2 regions of the Faecalicatena contorta genome follow, and region 1 is predicted to be linked to the other one. Evidence: a T-box and tRNA genes for the amino acid it is inferred to sense, from the RefSeq annotation. Region 1 holds a T-box; the other holds one or more tRNA genes.
What was found. The T-box of region 1 lies ahead of thrS (threonine--tRNA ligase). A T-box ahead of a tRNA ligase gene usually reads a tRNA of that ligase, here a tRNA-Thr.
Positions count from the first base shown of each region.

Region 2: it has a tRNA-Thr gene. The T-box ahead of thrS (threonine--tRNA ligase) is inferred to sense a tRNA for this amino acid. The anticodon was not compared.

Region 1 covers NZ_BQNQ01000001.1:2,688,623-2,693,049, reverse strand. Annotated here, with positions in the region: gene MWG26_RS12000 (SEC-C metal-binding domain-containing protein) at 1-149, shown strand, start outside; gene MWG26_RS11995 (YdcF family protein) at 255-971, shown strand; gene MWG26_RS11990 (DUF2798 domain-containing protein) at 1,220-1,819, shown strand; T-box leader at 1,954-2,168, shown strand; gene thrS (threonine--tRNA ligase) at 2,245-4,170, shown strand; gene MWG26_RS11980 (DUF1540 domain-containing protein) at 4,229-4,427, shown strand, end outside.
Region 2 covers NZ_BQNQ01000001.1:3,190,964-3,195,390, reverse strand. Annotated here, with positions in the region: gene MWG26_RS14260 (peptidoglycan recognition protein family protein) at 68-823, shown strand; gene MWG26_RS14255 (helix-turn-helix transcriptional regulator) at 1,162-1,371, shown strand; gene MWG26_RS14250 (hypothetical protein) at 1,443-1,628, opposite strand; tRNA gene MWG26_RS14245 (tRNA-Thr) at 2,080-2,152, opposite strand; gene MWG26_RS14240 (MarR family winged helix-turn-helix transcriptional regulator) at 2,355-2,798, shown strand; gene MWG26_RS14235 (sulfite exporter TauE/SafE family protein) at 2,798-3,568, shown strand; gene MWG26_RS14230 (glycerate kinase family protein) at 3,720-4,427, opposite strand, start outside.

The sequences.
Region 1 (4,427 bases):
AGATCTTTGATGAGGAGTCAAAAAAGCGTCTGTTCCGCGAACAGAAACAGTCAGGAACTGTCCGTAAGGAAAAGAAGATTGGAAGAAATGATCCATGTCCATGCGGCAGTGGCAAGAAATATAAAAAGTGCTGTGGTAAGAACGCCTAGACTATGAAGCGGGGCGGCATACTTCGGCAGTATATTGTAAAAGAAATCCTCTGGGCACGGAAGCCGGAGGATTTTTGAATATCTGATTATAACTGGGAGAACTTAATGAGAATTTATTATTTGATAACCGGAGTTTTTTGCATCATGTATTATCTGGTGATGTATCTGTACACAAGAAAATGGGCCTCAACCTTTTCTCTGTTCTGGCCTGCTGCCGGGGCGCTGCACCTGCTACTGGCCTATCTTGATCCGGGAGGAACCGCCGGACAGCTTTTGTCCGTCATTGTGCTGATCTGCTGGGCTGTCTTTCTCTATACGGAGGCCTGGATCTGCAGGGCCATGCTGAGAAGGACCAAAGAAGAGGTGCCCTGTATTATCATTCTTGGAGCACAGGTAAGAGGAACCCAAATTACAAATTCCCTGAAACGCAGACTGGACGCTGCATTGGTTTACCTGGAGCAGTATCCGGAGACAAAGGCAGTTGTATCCGGAGGGCAGGGGAAAGGCGAGGACATAACAGAAGCGGAGGCAATGGCCGTGTATCTGGAACAGCAGGGGATTGACAGGAACAGAATTTCTCAGGAGGACAGTTCCACATCCACCTGGGAAAACATGAAAAATAGCGGCAGGATGATTGGAGATCTGGAACAGCCGGCTGCAGTTGTGACTAATAATTTCCATCTGTACCGCGCGCTGTTGATTGGGAAAAAGGCAGGTTTCACAAACCTTAAGGGAATCGCAGCAGGCTCAAATCCGGTTCTGCTGCTGAATTATCTTGTGAGGGAATTTTTTGCAGTTCTCTGGATAAAGATACGGCAGTAACATAAAAAGCATTGGATCCAAAACAATAAAAAATTAAAACAGTGCTTTGACAAAATAAAAAAATCTGTTAAAATAGAAATGGAATGAAGAAAAAGGCCATAATCCCCATATTCGTATATATGGCATATGATACCAATAGAAATAAGTCTTTAAGGCGTAGTCTATGAGTGTAAATTCAAAGATTATACGCCTTTTTCTTATATCTGCAGAATAATGCAGGACAAGAAATATGAGAAGGAGGGCTTATTATGCCAAAAACAAAATTTCAGCGGATTCTATATGGGGCATTCATGTCCATAACCATGGCTTATGGTATGGAAGTATACAATGTTGCAATTAAACAGGGGTATCATACAATGGCAGGCAGTTTCAGCAATATGACAAATCACGTTTTTCTGGAGGCGCTTATAGAAGTTTCGTATATGTGGATCCTTGTGTTTATCTTTTCAAATCTGTGGGGAAACAGAGTTGGACGCAAGCTCGCCGGAAAAATCGTTCGTCCTGAAATCGATAATCCATTTTATATGACACTTATGATGTCCGGATGTACAGTTTTGATTATGTGTCCTACCATGAGTTTGGCGGCATCCATACTGTTTAATATTATCCTGGGGCATGCACCCGTGAGCCAGCTGCCGGCCATCTGGGCAGGGACACTGCTGAAGAATTTTCCCATGGCACTGCTTTGGAATCTGTTTGCAGCAGGACCGCTGACAAGGCTGCTATTCGGAGCATTCATGAAAATCAGGCACCCGAAAATTGCTGGAAATACGGCCGGATTAGATATAGAAAATATGGTTGACAAAAATAACCGTGATGTTATAATGAGTTTAGATTCAACAAGATAAGCCCACCTCTATAGGGGAGAGGTGAATCACGAAAAACAAGATTAACGGCAATGGCGGGCGGAGAGGAATTGGTATCTCCCACAGACATTGTAGTCGTACTTTGTGAAATTACCTGACGTGGATGGAAACATAATAATAACACGCAGACGAGACGAGTAGAGTGTGGAAGAGCGCCAGAGAGGGGAGCCAAGGCTGAAAACTCCCTGTTTCGGAAGCATTTGAAAACTACCTCCGAGTGGCTGAAAACAGTCCGGTGATTCCGTTATCATCATGAATAAAGTGGTTCTGGTATCAGTATACCAGCACAAATAGGGTGGAACCGCGAGAACTTTATAGACTCGTCCCTTTCTGCAGTTTTCTGTGGAAAGGGATTTTTTATATTCTATAATAAAAAATTTTAAATAATGTATTAGGAGGAAAAGAAAATGAAGATTTCTTTAAAAGACGGTTCAGAGAGAGAATACGCGGGCAGCAAGTCCGTGATCGCAATAGCCTCTGATATCAGTGAAGGGCTTGCACGCATAGCAACAGCCGGAGAAATAAACGGAGAAACAGCAGACCTGCGGACTGTGGTTGACAGTGACTGTGATCTGAATATTCTCACGTTTCAGGATGAGAAGGGAAAAAGTGCATTTTGGCACACCGCTTCACACATTATGGCACAGGCCGTTAAAAGATTATATCCGGATACAAAGCTGGCAATCGGACCTTCCGTGGCAGACGGTTTTTATTATGATATTGACCGTGAAACACCGCTCACAGCGGATGATCTTGATAAAATCGAAGCGGAAATGAAAAAAATTGTGAAAGAAGCGCTGCCTATCGAACAATTTACAAAACCGAGGGCAGAAGCAATCGCATATTTTAGAGAAAAGGGAGAACCATATAAAGTAGAATTAATTGAAGATCTTCCGGATGATGCTGTGATCAGTTTTTATTCACAGGGCGAGTTTACAGACTTATGTGCAGGGCCGCATCTGATGACGACAAAACCGGTAAAAGCTTTTAAGCTGACAAGCCTGGCCGGAGCTTACTGGCGGGGCAGCGAAAAGAATAAGATGCTGCAGCGGATCTACGGGACTGCATTTCCGAAAAAGGCAGAGCTGGATGAGTATCTGGCCATGCTGGAGGAGGCGAAGAAGCGTGACCACAGAAAGCTGGGAAAAGAACTTGGCCTTTTTATGATGAGGGATGAAGGCCCTGGTTTTCCGTTTTTCCTTCCAAAAGGAATGGTTTTAAAGAATACGCTTCTGGATTACTGGCGCGAGATACATCAAAGGAACGGCTATGTGGAGATATCCACCCCGATCATGCTCAGCCGTCATCTTTGGGAGACTTCCGGCCATTGGGATCATTACAAGGATAATATGTACGCAACGGTGATCGATGAAGAAGATTTTGCGATCAAACCGATGAACTGCCCGGGAGGTATACTGGTCTATCAGTCGGAGCCGCGGTCTTATCGTGATCTGCCCATGAGGATGGGAGAGCTGGGTCTGGTTCACCGGCACGAAAAGTCCGGACAGCTCCATGGTCTGATGAGGGTACGGTGTTTTACCCAGGACGATGCTCATATCTTTATGATGCCGGAACAGATACGTGATGAGATTAAAGATGTTGCCAGGCTAATCGACGAAGTATACAGTCTGTTCGGGTTTAAGTACCATGTGGAACTATCTACACGTCCGGAAGACAGCATGGGAAGCGATGAAGACTGGGACATGGCAACAGATGCGCTCAGGGGCGCGCTGGATGATCTTGGTCTTTCCTATGTGGTGAACGAGGGCGATGGTGCGTTTTATGGACCAAAGATCGACTTCCACCTGGAGGACTCCATAGGAAGGACATGGCAGTGTGGAACCATTCAGCTTGATTTTCAGCTGCCGCTCCGCTTTAACCTGGAGTATACCGGCGCTGACGGCGAAAAGCACAGGCCGATTATGATCCACCGCGTTGCATTTGGCTCCATAGAACGGTTTATTGGGATTCTTATTGAACATTTCGCGGGCGCATTTCCGACATGGCTGGCTCCGGTTCAGGTTCGGGTACTTCCGATATCCGACAAATATATGGATTATGGCAGAAAAGTATTTGAAGTTCTGAATAAATCCGGGATCCGAACTGAAATGGATACCCGGGCCGAAAAAATTGGTTATAAAATCCGGGAAGCCCAGATGCAGAAAATCCCCTATATGCTTGTGGCAGGCGCAAAGGAAGAAGAGAATGGGCTTGTATCTGTGAGAAGCAGATTTGCCGGCGACGAGGGTCAGAAGAGCTTGGATGAATTTGTTGCTTCTGTTTCCAGTGAAATTGCCGAAAAGACAGTCCGTGAGGTAGTAAAACAGGAATAATCCAAAGGGCGGCAGGGCATAATGATACTGATTTTATTAATAAGAAGGAGGTATGATCATGCCAGAATTAAAATGTACCGTGCAGACATGTGTGCACAATAAGCAGTTTTTATGTGACCTTGACAAAATCGAGGTAGGAGGAAGCAACGCAAAAACTCCCAGAGAGACATGCTGCGACAGTTTCCAGGAAAGAAAGAATGACAGCTCTTCTAACAGTTATTCCAACAGCTATTCAAACAGCTACAGCGATGTAAATG
Region 2 (4,427 bases), 500 kb from region 1:
TAGAAGATTTTGGAATGGTTGGAATCGAAAAATTAATGGGTGTCATGGAAGAACAGGAGGAGTAATCATGGGATATAACTATGCGATTGATCATACCCAGGTCAACTATACTCCGGGAAATTCCGGCAGACTGTATATCGTAATACATTATACAGGCAACCTGACCGACACAGCCAAAAACAATGCGAACTATTTTCGTGATGCCGACAGGGGAGCATCAGCACACTTATTTGTAGATGAGTCCGATGTTTACGAGGTTGTATCACTTAATAACACGGCATGGGCGGTAGGAGTAGACTACGGAGGGAATTTATTTGGACTCTGTACTAACTCCAATTCCATCAGCATTGAGTTGTGTTCCGTAGACGGAAAGATTGCTGATAAGACAATTGATAATGCAGTAAGTCTGACCAAAAGCCTGATGCAGCGGTATGGTATACCTGCGGAGCGTGTAGTACGTCACTGGGATGTGTGCGGTAAGAGTTGCCCCGGATGGTATGGCTGGTTGCCTGGGAATGAGAGTGTCTGGGATGATTTTAAGAGCCGTCTGACAGACGGAGAAAATGCAGCAACTGACAAAAAAGAAACCAAAAACGAAGGGAGAGAAACAACTATGCAATGTTTTTACACAGTAGACGGCAAAGGGCCGGTAATCTATTTTGACGGGAAAGAGTTCCACCCGCTGTCACACCAGGATGAAATGACCGTACTGAACAGTATTTACAAGGCAAATAATGGGAAGGACATGCCTTGCTTTAGTTGGCAGAGTAAGGCTCCGTGGCATGCAAGGCTACAGGCAGCGATCAAGAGAATATTGAAGTAAAATAATGGCCCGGTTCAGGGTTCCGGGCTTAATCTATGTCTGAAAGGAACTTAGTGGGGGTTCCTTTCTTAAAATAATTTTAACATATTTGAGGGGGAGTTGCAATAAAAATTTCAAATTATATTTCAGCATTTACCTTATGAAATGCAACAAAATGTTTAGTAGAAATCAGTACTTCAGAAAGAGAAATACTGGCTAAAAATGGCGTGTTTCTGGTGTTTTTATACCACAAACCAATCACTGTTTTAACTGTTACGAATAGGGTGCTTATTGCAAAAAAATAGCATATCTGCTATTATAAGAATTGCTAATATACTGCTATAAGGAGGGGTGAAACTATGATGTCGAATACTATCGGAAATAACATTAAAAAGCTCAGAAAAGAATCTGGCATGACTCAAGAGCAGATTTCCGTAAAGCTTTGTATGAGCAGACAAACGCTATCCAATTACGAAACCGGGAAAAGGATTCCTGATATCTATGAACTGGTAGGATTGGCTAATGTTTTCAAAGTTTCATTGGATACCATTGTTGGCAGGAAAGTATAAAATGAGAGCCACGAAGTCTTTGCGGATCTCGTGGCTCCTATTTCGCGGAAGAAGATGGATTGATGAGTAGGTTAGCTTTTAGTGGGCTGAGATGATGGAGCCTTATTAATATTTTGTATTTTTTGTAGGAGATCAGAATTCATCTTATCAGTTACTTCAAGATCCTTTACATAGGGGCTATCCATAACTTCCTTCTCTATTTTAAGAGCCTGTTTCTCCATTTCTTCCTTTAATGATAGTTTTATATTCTTATTCATAAAGTGTACCTTTAAAATAATTATAAAATGAGGGAACTATATACCGTTTACACCGACTACATACGTAGTGGAAAACATGGATAATAATCTTCTAAACATAGCAGATATAGTATGTGGTGTAAACAAGCATATAATTCCCTAAAATGATAAGGATAAAAAATAACTAGAAAAAATGGAAATAATAGCTCCTCATAATATAAAAATCCTCGCGAGTATGATCGATAAATTTACGTGTCTTGACTAAAAAAATTTTCACAATACAGCGCAACAACTCTAAATATAAGGCGTGGAAGTCGTTAATTCTGACTAAATTTTGACTAAAACTTCTCAGGATTTCTCGGTATTTTTAAGGATTTATGAGTGTTTTTCGAAAATACATTCGATAAAAAAAGATAGCAAAAAAAGTCGCATCCTCCTTAAAAACCCCGGGGTTTGCGGCCTTTTTTACGAAAGCTGGAAATCGGACTTGAACCGACGACCCCTTCATTACGAGTGAAGTGCTCTACCTACTGAGCTATTCCAGCCAATGGTTCGTCAGACGAACCTTGATTATTATATCTCTTTTTTTCTCGAATTTCAACTGTTTTTTTTAAAACGTCTATTATTTTAAAATCAATTGACAAATTTTTGTTTTATGATAATATAGTTCATCAGAGAACTGTTCTTAAAAGAACTATATTTGATTTAAAAAGGAACAGTTTAATTAATAAATCAGGAGGCAGGATGATGATTTCTATAAGTGAATTTTTATCCATTACAAATCAATTCAATAAGCTGTACAGCGGAAGCATCAATGCGGTTGCAGCCGGGTACGGCATGAGTAAAGTGGAAGTGGATGTACTTTTATTTCTTCACAATAATCCTCAGTACGATACGGCCAGAGATATCGTGGAGTACCGTCATATAGCCAAATCTTATGTATCTAAGGCAGTAGAATTACTGGTGAAAAGAGGGGCGCTGTTAATCAGGGAAGATGATAAAGATCGGAGGATCAGCCATCTGCAGGTTACAAAGGAGGCAGCCGGGCCGCTTGAAAAGGCGCTGGAGGCTCAGGCCCGGGTTATGAAGAGCGTTTTCAGGGGAATTACGAGTGAAGAGAGGCAGATGTTTGATCAGATTCTCTACCGTATATCAAGTAATTTGGAGACCATGAAACGAGGTGAGGAATGATGACAGTGAAGATACTTGTCTGTCTGGCGGCAGGAATGGGCGCCGGGATCGGAACGGGGTTGGCGGGGCTTTCTGCAGCGGCGGTGATCTCCCCCATGCTGATTACTTTTCTGGGATTTGATGCATATGAGGCGGTGGGAATATCACTGGCATCTGATGTGCTCGCATCGGCAGTTTCTGCTTATACATATGGGAAACATAAGAACCTGGATATCAAAAACGGGATCGTGATGCTCCTAACAGTCCTGGTATTTACCCTGTTCGGCAGTTATATCGCTTCTTTGGTTCCGAATACGACAATGGGAAGCTTTTCTGTCTTTATGACCCTGCTTCTGGGTATTAAGTTTATAGTAAAACCGGTTATGACGACAAAAGAAAAGCAGGAGGAAAAAAGCGCCAGGACAAAAATTATCCAGTCAATTCTGTGCGGAATCGTGATCGGATTTATCTGTGGATTTATTGGTGCAGGCGGTGGCATGATGATGCTTCTGATGCTGACAAGTATACTTGGATATGAATTGAAGACAGCGGTGGGGACGAGTGTTTTCATCATGGCATTTACGGCTTTTACAGGCGCCATATCCCATTTTTCAATCAGCGGCGGGCTGCCGGATATACCTGCCCTCGTGTTATGTATTTTGTTTACTTTGGTTGGCGCGAGATTAGCAGCTAAATTTGCGAATAAAGCCCCGGCGAAGGTCCTGAACCGGGCCACGGGAATTGTTCTGTCTGTGCTGGGGATTGCGATGATTGCAGTGAAAATTTTTTAAAAAGCCGCCCGAGAGCGGCATCCGGGCGGGAAAGCCGACACTTCGGACGCGGAACAGGCGGGGGCGGCATATGGGCATGACTTGGCGGTTGGTTTGTAGATGTGCAGCTGGTCTGCCCTATGTAAATCTTCCATATAGCAGTCCCTTTTTATTAGTATCTCTCGTTTGACAGTGCCTCTATGAGGCGGAAGACCTGCTCTGTGGTGTCTGTAAGGTTTTGGGCAGCATTTTCTGGGATGAGGGCCTCTTCCAGGGTGGTAATTCCACGTACTATGGGGAAGTAGGCGTCTATTCCGGCGCTGTTGCAGGCCCGGGCATCTGGGGTAACGCTCCCGGCGAATGCGAGAACTTTGACGCCGTATTTTTTTGCGAGGGCGGCCACTCCGGCGGGGGCTTTGCCCATGGCAGTCTGGTGGTCAAGGCGGCCTTCTCCGGTGATTACGATGTCTGCGGTTTTCATTTCTTCTTCCAGGCGGACTGCACTCAAGATCAGGTCAATGCCGGGGGTAAGACGGGCATTCAGGTAACTGAGGAGGGCAAAACCGAGTCCTCCGGCTGCTCCGGCTCCGGGGGCGGCGGCGTGGCTGACGCCAAAGGTGTCAGCGGTGATTTGGGCAAAATGATCCATGGCTGCGTCCAGTAAGGGCTTCATCTCTTCAGTAACGCCTTTTTGCGGGCCGTATATGTATGTGGCGCCGTTTTTACCGCAAAGGGGATTGGTTACGTCGCAGGCGGCCTGAAAAGTACATTCGGACAGCCATGGGAAGACGTGGTCGCTGCGGATGCTGGAAATTCCTGCAAGGGCCTGGGCGCCTTGGCCTGATTTAAGTCCGTTCTCATCCAGAAATTCATATCCAAG